DNA from 2 places in the Streptomyces sp. NPDC002698 genome. Region 1 is predicted to be linked to the other one. Evidence: riboswitches for the same ligand, from Rfam matches in the RefSeq annotation. Region 1 holds a riboswitch; the other holds the start of a gene.
The links. Region 1 has a riboswitch for cobalamin ahead of metE (5-methyltetrahydropteroyltriglutamate--homocysteine S-methyltransferase). Riboswitches for the same ligand answer to the same signal wherever they lie in the genome.

Region 1 (3,344 bases):
ATCTGCGTGTCCGGGCGCACCCCGCCGGTGCTGAGCCGGAACGCCTCCGTGGCCCAGCCCAGGTACGACGGGCGGTCGGCTGCCCGCAGCGGCAGGGTCTCGCGCAGGGCCGGCTCGTCGACCTGGATCACCGAACTACCCGCCGCCTCCAGGTCGTTCACCTCGTCCCGCAGGGCGAGGGCGACCTGACGGGCGGTGTCGCCGAGAGGCTGGTCGTCGCGGACGAAGGACCAGGCGAGCATGGTGACCGGACCGGTGAGCATGCCCTTGACCGGCCGGTCGGTCAGGGACTGGGCGTACGTCGTCCAGCGCACCGTCATCGGTTCGGGCCGCGTGATGTCGCCGGCCAGGATCGGCGGCCGGACGTAGCGGGTGCCGTAGGACTGCACCCAGCCGTGCCGCGTGGCGAGGTACCCGGTGAGCTGCTCGGCGAAGTACTGGACCATGTCGTTGCGTTCGGCCTCGCCGTGCACCAGGACGTCCAGACCGGCCTTCTCCTGGAAGGAGACGACCTCCTGGATCTCGGCCCTGACGCGCTCCTCGTAACCGGCCGTGTCGATGCGGCCGGCGCGCAGGTCGGCGCGGGCGGTGCGCAGTTCGGTGGTCTGCGGGAAGGAGCCGATGGTGGTGGTCGGCAGCAGCGGGAGACCGAGGTGGGCCCGCTGGGCCGCGGCGCGCTCGCCGTAGGGCTGGGACCGGCGGGCGTCGGCCTCCGTGACGGCGGCGGCGCGAGCCCGTACCGCGGGGTGGTGCGTGATCGGCGAGTTCGCGCGGGAGGCCAGGTCGGCACGGTTGGAGGCGAGTTCGCCCGCGATCGTGCCGGTGCCCCGGGCGAGGCCCTTGGCGAGGGTGACGGTCTCCGCCGCCTTCTGGCGGGCGAAGGCGAGCCAGCGCAGGATCTGCGGTTCGATGTCCCGCTCCAGGACCGCGTCGATCGGGACGTGGAGCAGGGAGCTGGAGGCCGACACGTCGACCCGGTCGGCCAGGCCGAGCAGGGTGCCGAGGGTGGACAGCGACGTGGCCAGGTCGTTCACCCAGATGTTGCGGCCGTTGACCACACCGGCGACCAGGCGCTTGCCGGGCAGTCCGCCGACAGCGGCGAGGTCGTCGAGGTTGGCGGCGGCGGCCTCGGTGAAGTCCAGGGCGAGACCTTCGACCGGGGCCTTGGCCAGTACCGGCAGGGCGTCGCCGAGCCGGCCGAAGTACGAGGCGACCAGGAGCTTCGGCCGGTCGGTGAGCGTGCCGAGCCCGCGGTAGGCGCGCGCCGCGGCGTCCAGCTCGGCCGGGGTTCGGTCCTGGACGAGGGCGGGCTCGTCCAGCTGGACCCACTCCGCGCCCGCCGCGCGCAGGTCGGCGAGGACCTCGGCGTACACCGGCAGCAGCCGGTCGAGGAGGGTGATCGGGTCGAAGTCCGCCGGCACGCCCGGGGCGGGCTTGGACAGGAGGAGGTAGGTGACCGGGCCGACCAGCACCGGGCGGGCGCTCAGCCCGAGGGCGAGTGCCTCCCTCAGCTCGGTGACCTGCTTGGTGGAGTCGGCCGTGAAGACGGTGTCCGGGCCCAGTTCGGGCACCAGGTAGTGGTAGTTCGTGTCGAACCACTTGGTCATCTCCAGGGGCGCCACGTCCTGGGTGCCGCGCGCCATGGCGAAGTAGCCGTCCAGGGCGTCCGAGTAGGCCGTGGCGCGGTGGCGGGCGGGGATCGCGCCGACCATGACGGTGGTGTCGAGGACGTGGTCGTAGTACGAGAAGTCGCCGGTCGGCACCTCGTCGATGCCGGCGTCGGCCAGCTCGCGCCAGTTCGCGCGACGCAGTTCGGCGGCGGTGGCGCGGAGGGCGCCGGCGGTGACGCGGCCCTTCCAGTAGCCCTCGATCGCCTTCTTCAGTTCCCGGTTCGGACCCTGGCGCGGGTAGCCGTACACGGTGGCCCGTGCTGCCGCGGCTGCGGTCTCGGTGGTCACGGAGATCTCCTTCGCGAGATGAATCCCTGAGATCCCGGCAACGGGACGCGAGCGCGAAGGGGTGACGAACCGGACGGAGGCGACACGGCTCGGAACAGCGCGGTCGTCCGCCGATATGCACGCCGACCCGCCCACGAGGTCACCGGGATGTCCGCGCACGAGTGGTTCGTGCGCGGGCAGCGGGCAGGTCTTCGGACTTGCGGGCACGTCCTCCTGACGGAGGACACCTACTGGCCGTCGCTTCCCGGACCCTGTTCGTCGGGTCCAGTGCGTATGACGGCGGTCGTTCCCGCTCACCGCTGCGGGGCAGTCCCGGATTCCCACCGGGTTCCCTCTTGCGACGCATCCCGCCTGGCGGACGGGGCGAACCAGCTGCACCGGCCACCCTACGGGGTGACGTGCCGAAGAGGGCGGCACATCCATGATCCGAACGCCGGGCCGCGAGACAGGAGGCCCGGACGCCACAGGGCGGGGAGCACCGCACGCGTGCTCCCCGCCCTTCCCTGCGCCGCGACCTGATGGAGCGTCAGGACACGCTGTCCACCGGGCAGTCGAAACGGCCGCCGGGGCCCCAGTGCGTGGCGTCCCTCGCTCCTTGGGAGAGCACCCCGCAGGTCAGGTCCGTGAGCTTGTCTCCGGCGGGGGTGATCTCGCGAATGTGGATCTCCTTGTTCGGCGGGTAGTGGTGATCGCTGTCCAGGGTGATGACCCCGGATTCCCCCACGTAGTTGTGGATGCCGGGATCCTGCAGATGGGTGACGAGCGCCCTGGGCGAGAAGCCCGGGTCCGTCGAGACGATGGCGTTCATGGCCTCGGAGAGGATTTTGACGGCGTCGTATCCGAGCGCGGCGTCGTTCTCGGCGGACAGGTGGAAGGCCTGGCCGAACTTCTCGCCGAAGGGCCCGTCGGGCAGCGGGAGGCTGAACTGGTTGTAGAAGAGCTTCAGCGCGCCGTATTCCTTGCGCATCAGGCTCGGATGCAGGATCACGTCCGGCGCCGGGCTCTCCGCCAGCACCGGAACCGGGGCGACGCGGGCGCGGCAGGCCTGGTCGGTCTGCATGTGCTCGAAGAGGTCCTCCATGACGCTGGAGCGGCCCGCGTACAGGACGAAGCCGCCCGTGCTGTGGACGAGTGCGCAGACGGTGCCGGCGATGGCCCGTGTGGTGCGGCCGTTCTCCATCTCGCCGTACTTCACGAAGTGCACCGGCCCGGTCGAGCGGTAGGCGGTGTCGAACCGGTGGGCGAGGTCGGCGCTGAAGTACTCGTCCTTGGGGTCGTAGACCACGACGGCGGCCGGACCGGAGTCGCCGGGAGCCGGGTCCGTCAGGGCGCGCAGCTGAGGCGAGTGGCGGGCGAAGGACGCCATGACCTCGGCGATGCGCGCGT
Region 2 (3,344 bases), on a different contig from region 1:
CAGGCGCTCTCCGAGGCGATGGGGGCGCAGTTCGAGCAGATCTCCCGGGAGGCGGCCGGAGCGTGAGGGTCCGGATTCGCGCTGTTTGAACCGACTCCCTCCGGCTACCCGGCTGTTGTGACGACGACGACTTCACAGCAGGAGCTCTTCCGGTTCCTGGAGGACCGCTTCGAGTGCGCCCGTGCCTGTGCGGAATGCGCCAGGACCTCCGCGCTGCGCGCGAGTCTCATGGATCCCGACGGGCCGAAGAGGCAGGAGACCGCGCGGCGTTCGGGCATTCTGTGCGCGGAGGTGTGCGAGGCGACCTGCCATGTGCTGTCCCGCCACCCGGGTCGGAACGAGCGGGACGTCCGCGCTCAGCTGGAGTGGTGCAGGGACGTATGCCTGGAGTGCGCCGAGGCCTTCGACGCATGCCCAGGGTCGGAGGCCGCCGCGCGGAAATGCCGTGAATGCGCCCGGTCGTGCACGGACTTCATCGCCACGCTGCGCTGAGTCCGTACGCCGCCCGGGTCAGGCCCGCCCGTCGAGCGGGCGTCCGGCGCGGAGGTTCCAGCGCCCCGCGCGCCCGCTCAACTCCGTGACGGTGAGCGGCGGTACGTCCACGCGCCAGAACGCCGGCTCGGGTGCCCCCAGCGTCCGTACCACCAGGGCCCGTACGACCTCGGGCTCCACCACGGCGACGGTTCGGCCGTCGAGGCCCGCCGCCGCGTCGAGGCGTTCCGCCACCCGGTCGCAGAACGCCCGCACCGACTCGCCGTCGTGCGGCGCCGACGCGGGATCGGCGAGCCAGCGCGCCACCGCCTCCGGCTCCTTCGCGCTCACCTCGGCCAGCGTCGCCCCGCGCCAGCGGCCCACGTCGAGAGGGGCCAACTCCGCTGCCTCGACGGCGCCTTCGAGTCCGAGTGCCTCAGCGGTCTGCCGGCACCGCACGGTGGGGGAGACCCACAGCCGCCCGCCCGCCGGAACGGCACCCGCGTCGGCCGCCGACCGGGCGGCCCGCAGGCCCGACGCGTCCACCGGACTGCCACCGTCGTCGAAGCGGGCCTCGCGCAGCGCCTCGCCGATCGCCGCGGAGATCAAGAACACTCGGCTGGTCATGCCATCGCTCTCATGTGTCGTGGACCCGGCTCGTGCTGTACGGGTCGAGTTCTCTTGCTGTACGGGTCGAGTTCGCGCTGTACGGGCCCGGCTCGTACGGCGTGGACCGTGACCGGAGCCGAACCCCTCGGCCCGGTAGGGTGGTTGCCGCCCTGCCGGCCATGCTCCACGAGTGGTGGGGCGCACAGTGCGCGGGGGTGTGCGCTCTTGGCCGGGATACGGCTTCGCGGTACGGTCACGTGGATATCGACGACGGTTCGGCGGAAGCCCGGTGGAAATCCGGCACGGTCGCGCCACTGTGAGCCCGGTACACGTCACCCCTGCCAGGGGTGACGGACACGGGCAAGTCAGACCCGTGACTGTCGTCCTGTGCACCACCGAGACGGGACGCGAGTTCCCCAGGAGGTTCTGCCCCATGGCGCAGTCCGTCGTTCAGCCGACCGCCACCCCCACCGTCGTTCCCGCCAAGCTGCCGATCGGCGCGATCGCCCCCTGGGCGGCCTTCTTCGGCATCCTGATGCTGGTCCTGCTCTACTTCGTCGGCGCCGAACAGGGCGCCACCTCCCTCGTCTCCGGCGAGAACGTCCACGAGTGGGTCCACGACGCCCGCCACCTGCTCGGTTTCCCCTGCCACTGACGGCGACGGGGAACGTACGAGCCACGATATTCCGCGACGGCCGGGGAATCCGGCCCGCACGAGGGGGCGGTGCCCGGACGACCGGGCACCGCCCCCTCGCATGCGTCGCACCACCCCTCGCCCGCGCCGCGGCTCCGGCATCCGTCTCGCCGGTGTCATCGGCATTCCCAATTTCTGAAACACGTTCTACGGTGTGCGCCGTCAGGTCGGGCCCGGGGAGGCAGGAGGCGCCGTGCATCTCGAATACACGCCGGAGCAGCAGCGGTTGCGGACCGAACTACGTCTCTACTTCGCCGAGTTGGTACCGGACAACGCCTACGCGCGCTACGGCGACCCGGCGGCGCAGAAGCGCTTCTACCGCGAGACGATCCGACGCCTCGGCACGGACGGCTGGCTCGGGGTCGGCTGGCCCGAGGAGTACGGCGGGCGGGGCCTGAGCCCGATGGAACAGTTCATCTTCTTCGACGAGGCGGCCCAGGCGGGAGTACCGCTGCCGCTGATGGCGCTCAACACCGTCGGACCGACGATCATGCGGTTCGGCACGGAGGAGCAGAAGTCGTACTTCCTGCCGAAGATCCTCTCCGGCGAACTCGACTTCGCGATCGGCTACAGCGAGCCCGGCGCCGGGACGGACCTCGCCGCGCTCCGGACCAAGGCCGTGCGGGAGGGCGACGAGGAGACCGGCCACTACACGGTCGACGGCCAGAAGATCTGGACGACCAACGGCGACACGGCCGACTGGGTGTGGCTCGCGGTCCGCACCGATCCGGACGCCCCGCCCCACAAGGGCATCACCATGCTCCTCGTGCCGACCTCCGACCCCGGCTACTCCTGCACCATCATCAACACGCTCGCCTCGCACGACACCACCGCCAGCTACTACGAGAACATCCGGGTCCCCGCCACACGCCGGGTCGGCGAGGAGAACAAGGGCTGGCGGCTGATCACCAACCAGCTCAACCACGAGCGCGTCACCCTCGCCGCGCACGGCACCATGGCCATCCGCGCCCTGCACGACGTCCAGCGCTGGGCGATGGAGACCAAACTCGCCGACGGCCGCCGCGTCGTCGACCTGCCCTGGGTGCGCCGCCTCCTGGCCCGTACGCACACCAGGCTGGACGCCATGAAACTCCTCAACTGGCGGATGGTGAACGCCGTCCAGGAGGGCACGCTCACCCCGCAGGACGCCTCCGCCGTCAAGGTGTACGGCTCCGAGGCGCGCCGGGACGCGTACGCCTGGCTGATGGAGATCGTCGCGGCCCCCGGTGTCCTCAAGGAGGGCTCCGCCGGGGCCGTCCTGCACGGCGAACTCGAACGCGGCTACCGATCGGCCGTGATCTTCACCTTCGGCGGCGGCAACAACGAGATCCAGCGGGAGATCATCTCGTGGATCGGACTGGGGATGCCACGGGTGCGGCGCTAGCGTGATGTGACGAAGCTTTTTAGTTGGCACAAAAGCGGGATAGTTGGCACCGTACACAGGGCGCGGACCTGAGGGTAGCGGGCCCGGCTTGCAGCCTGTCCGAGGCGGCTGACCTGTTGCTTCCTCAGGGCTGTTGAGGTTCCGGCGTGCTGCGCGTTCGTGCCAACTACTCAATGATTGTGCGTA

Region 2: another riboswitch for cobalamin. It lies ahead of ACFYW9_RS24365 (CbtB-domain containing protein); the one in region 1 lies ahead of metE (5-methyltetrahydropteroyltriglutamate--homocysteine S-methyltransferase).

What each region holds. Positions count from the first base shown of each region.
Region 1 is NZ_JBIAQM010000034.1:5,476-8,819, reverse strand. It holds gene metE (5-methyltetrahydropteroyltriglutamate--homocysteine S-methyltransferase) at 1-1,958, opposite strand, end outside; cobalamin riboswitch at 2,123-2,346, opposite strand; gene ACFYW9_RS32625 (hypothetical protein) at 2,485-3,344, opposite strand, start outside.
Region 2 is NZ_JBIAQM010000018.1:50,109-53,452, reverse strand. It holds gene ACFYW9_RS24380 (nuclear transport factor 2 family protein) at 1-66, shown strand, start outside; gene ACFYW9_RS24375 (ferredoxin) at 118-492, shown strand; gene ACFYW9_RS24370 (histidine phosphatase family protein) at 511-1,098, opposite strand; cobalamin riboswitch at 1,315-1,476, shown strand; gene ACFYW9_RS24365 (CbtB-domain containing protein) at 1,514-1,735, shown strand; gene ACFYW9_RS24360 (acyl-CoA dehydrogenase family protein) at 1,968-3,158, shown strand.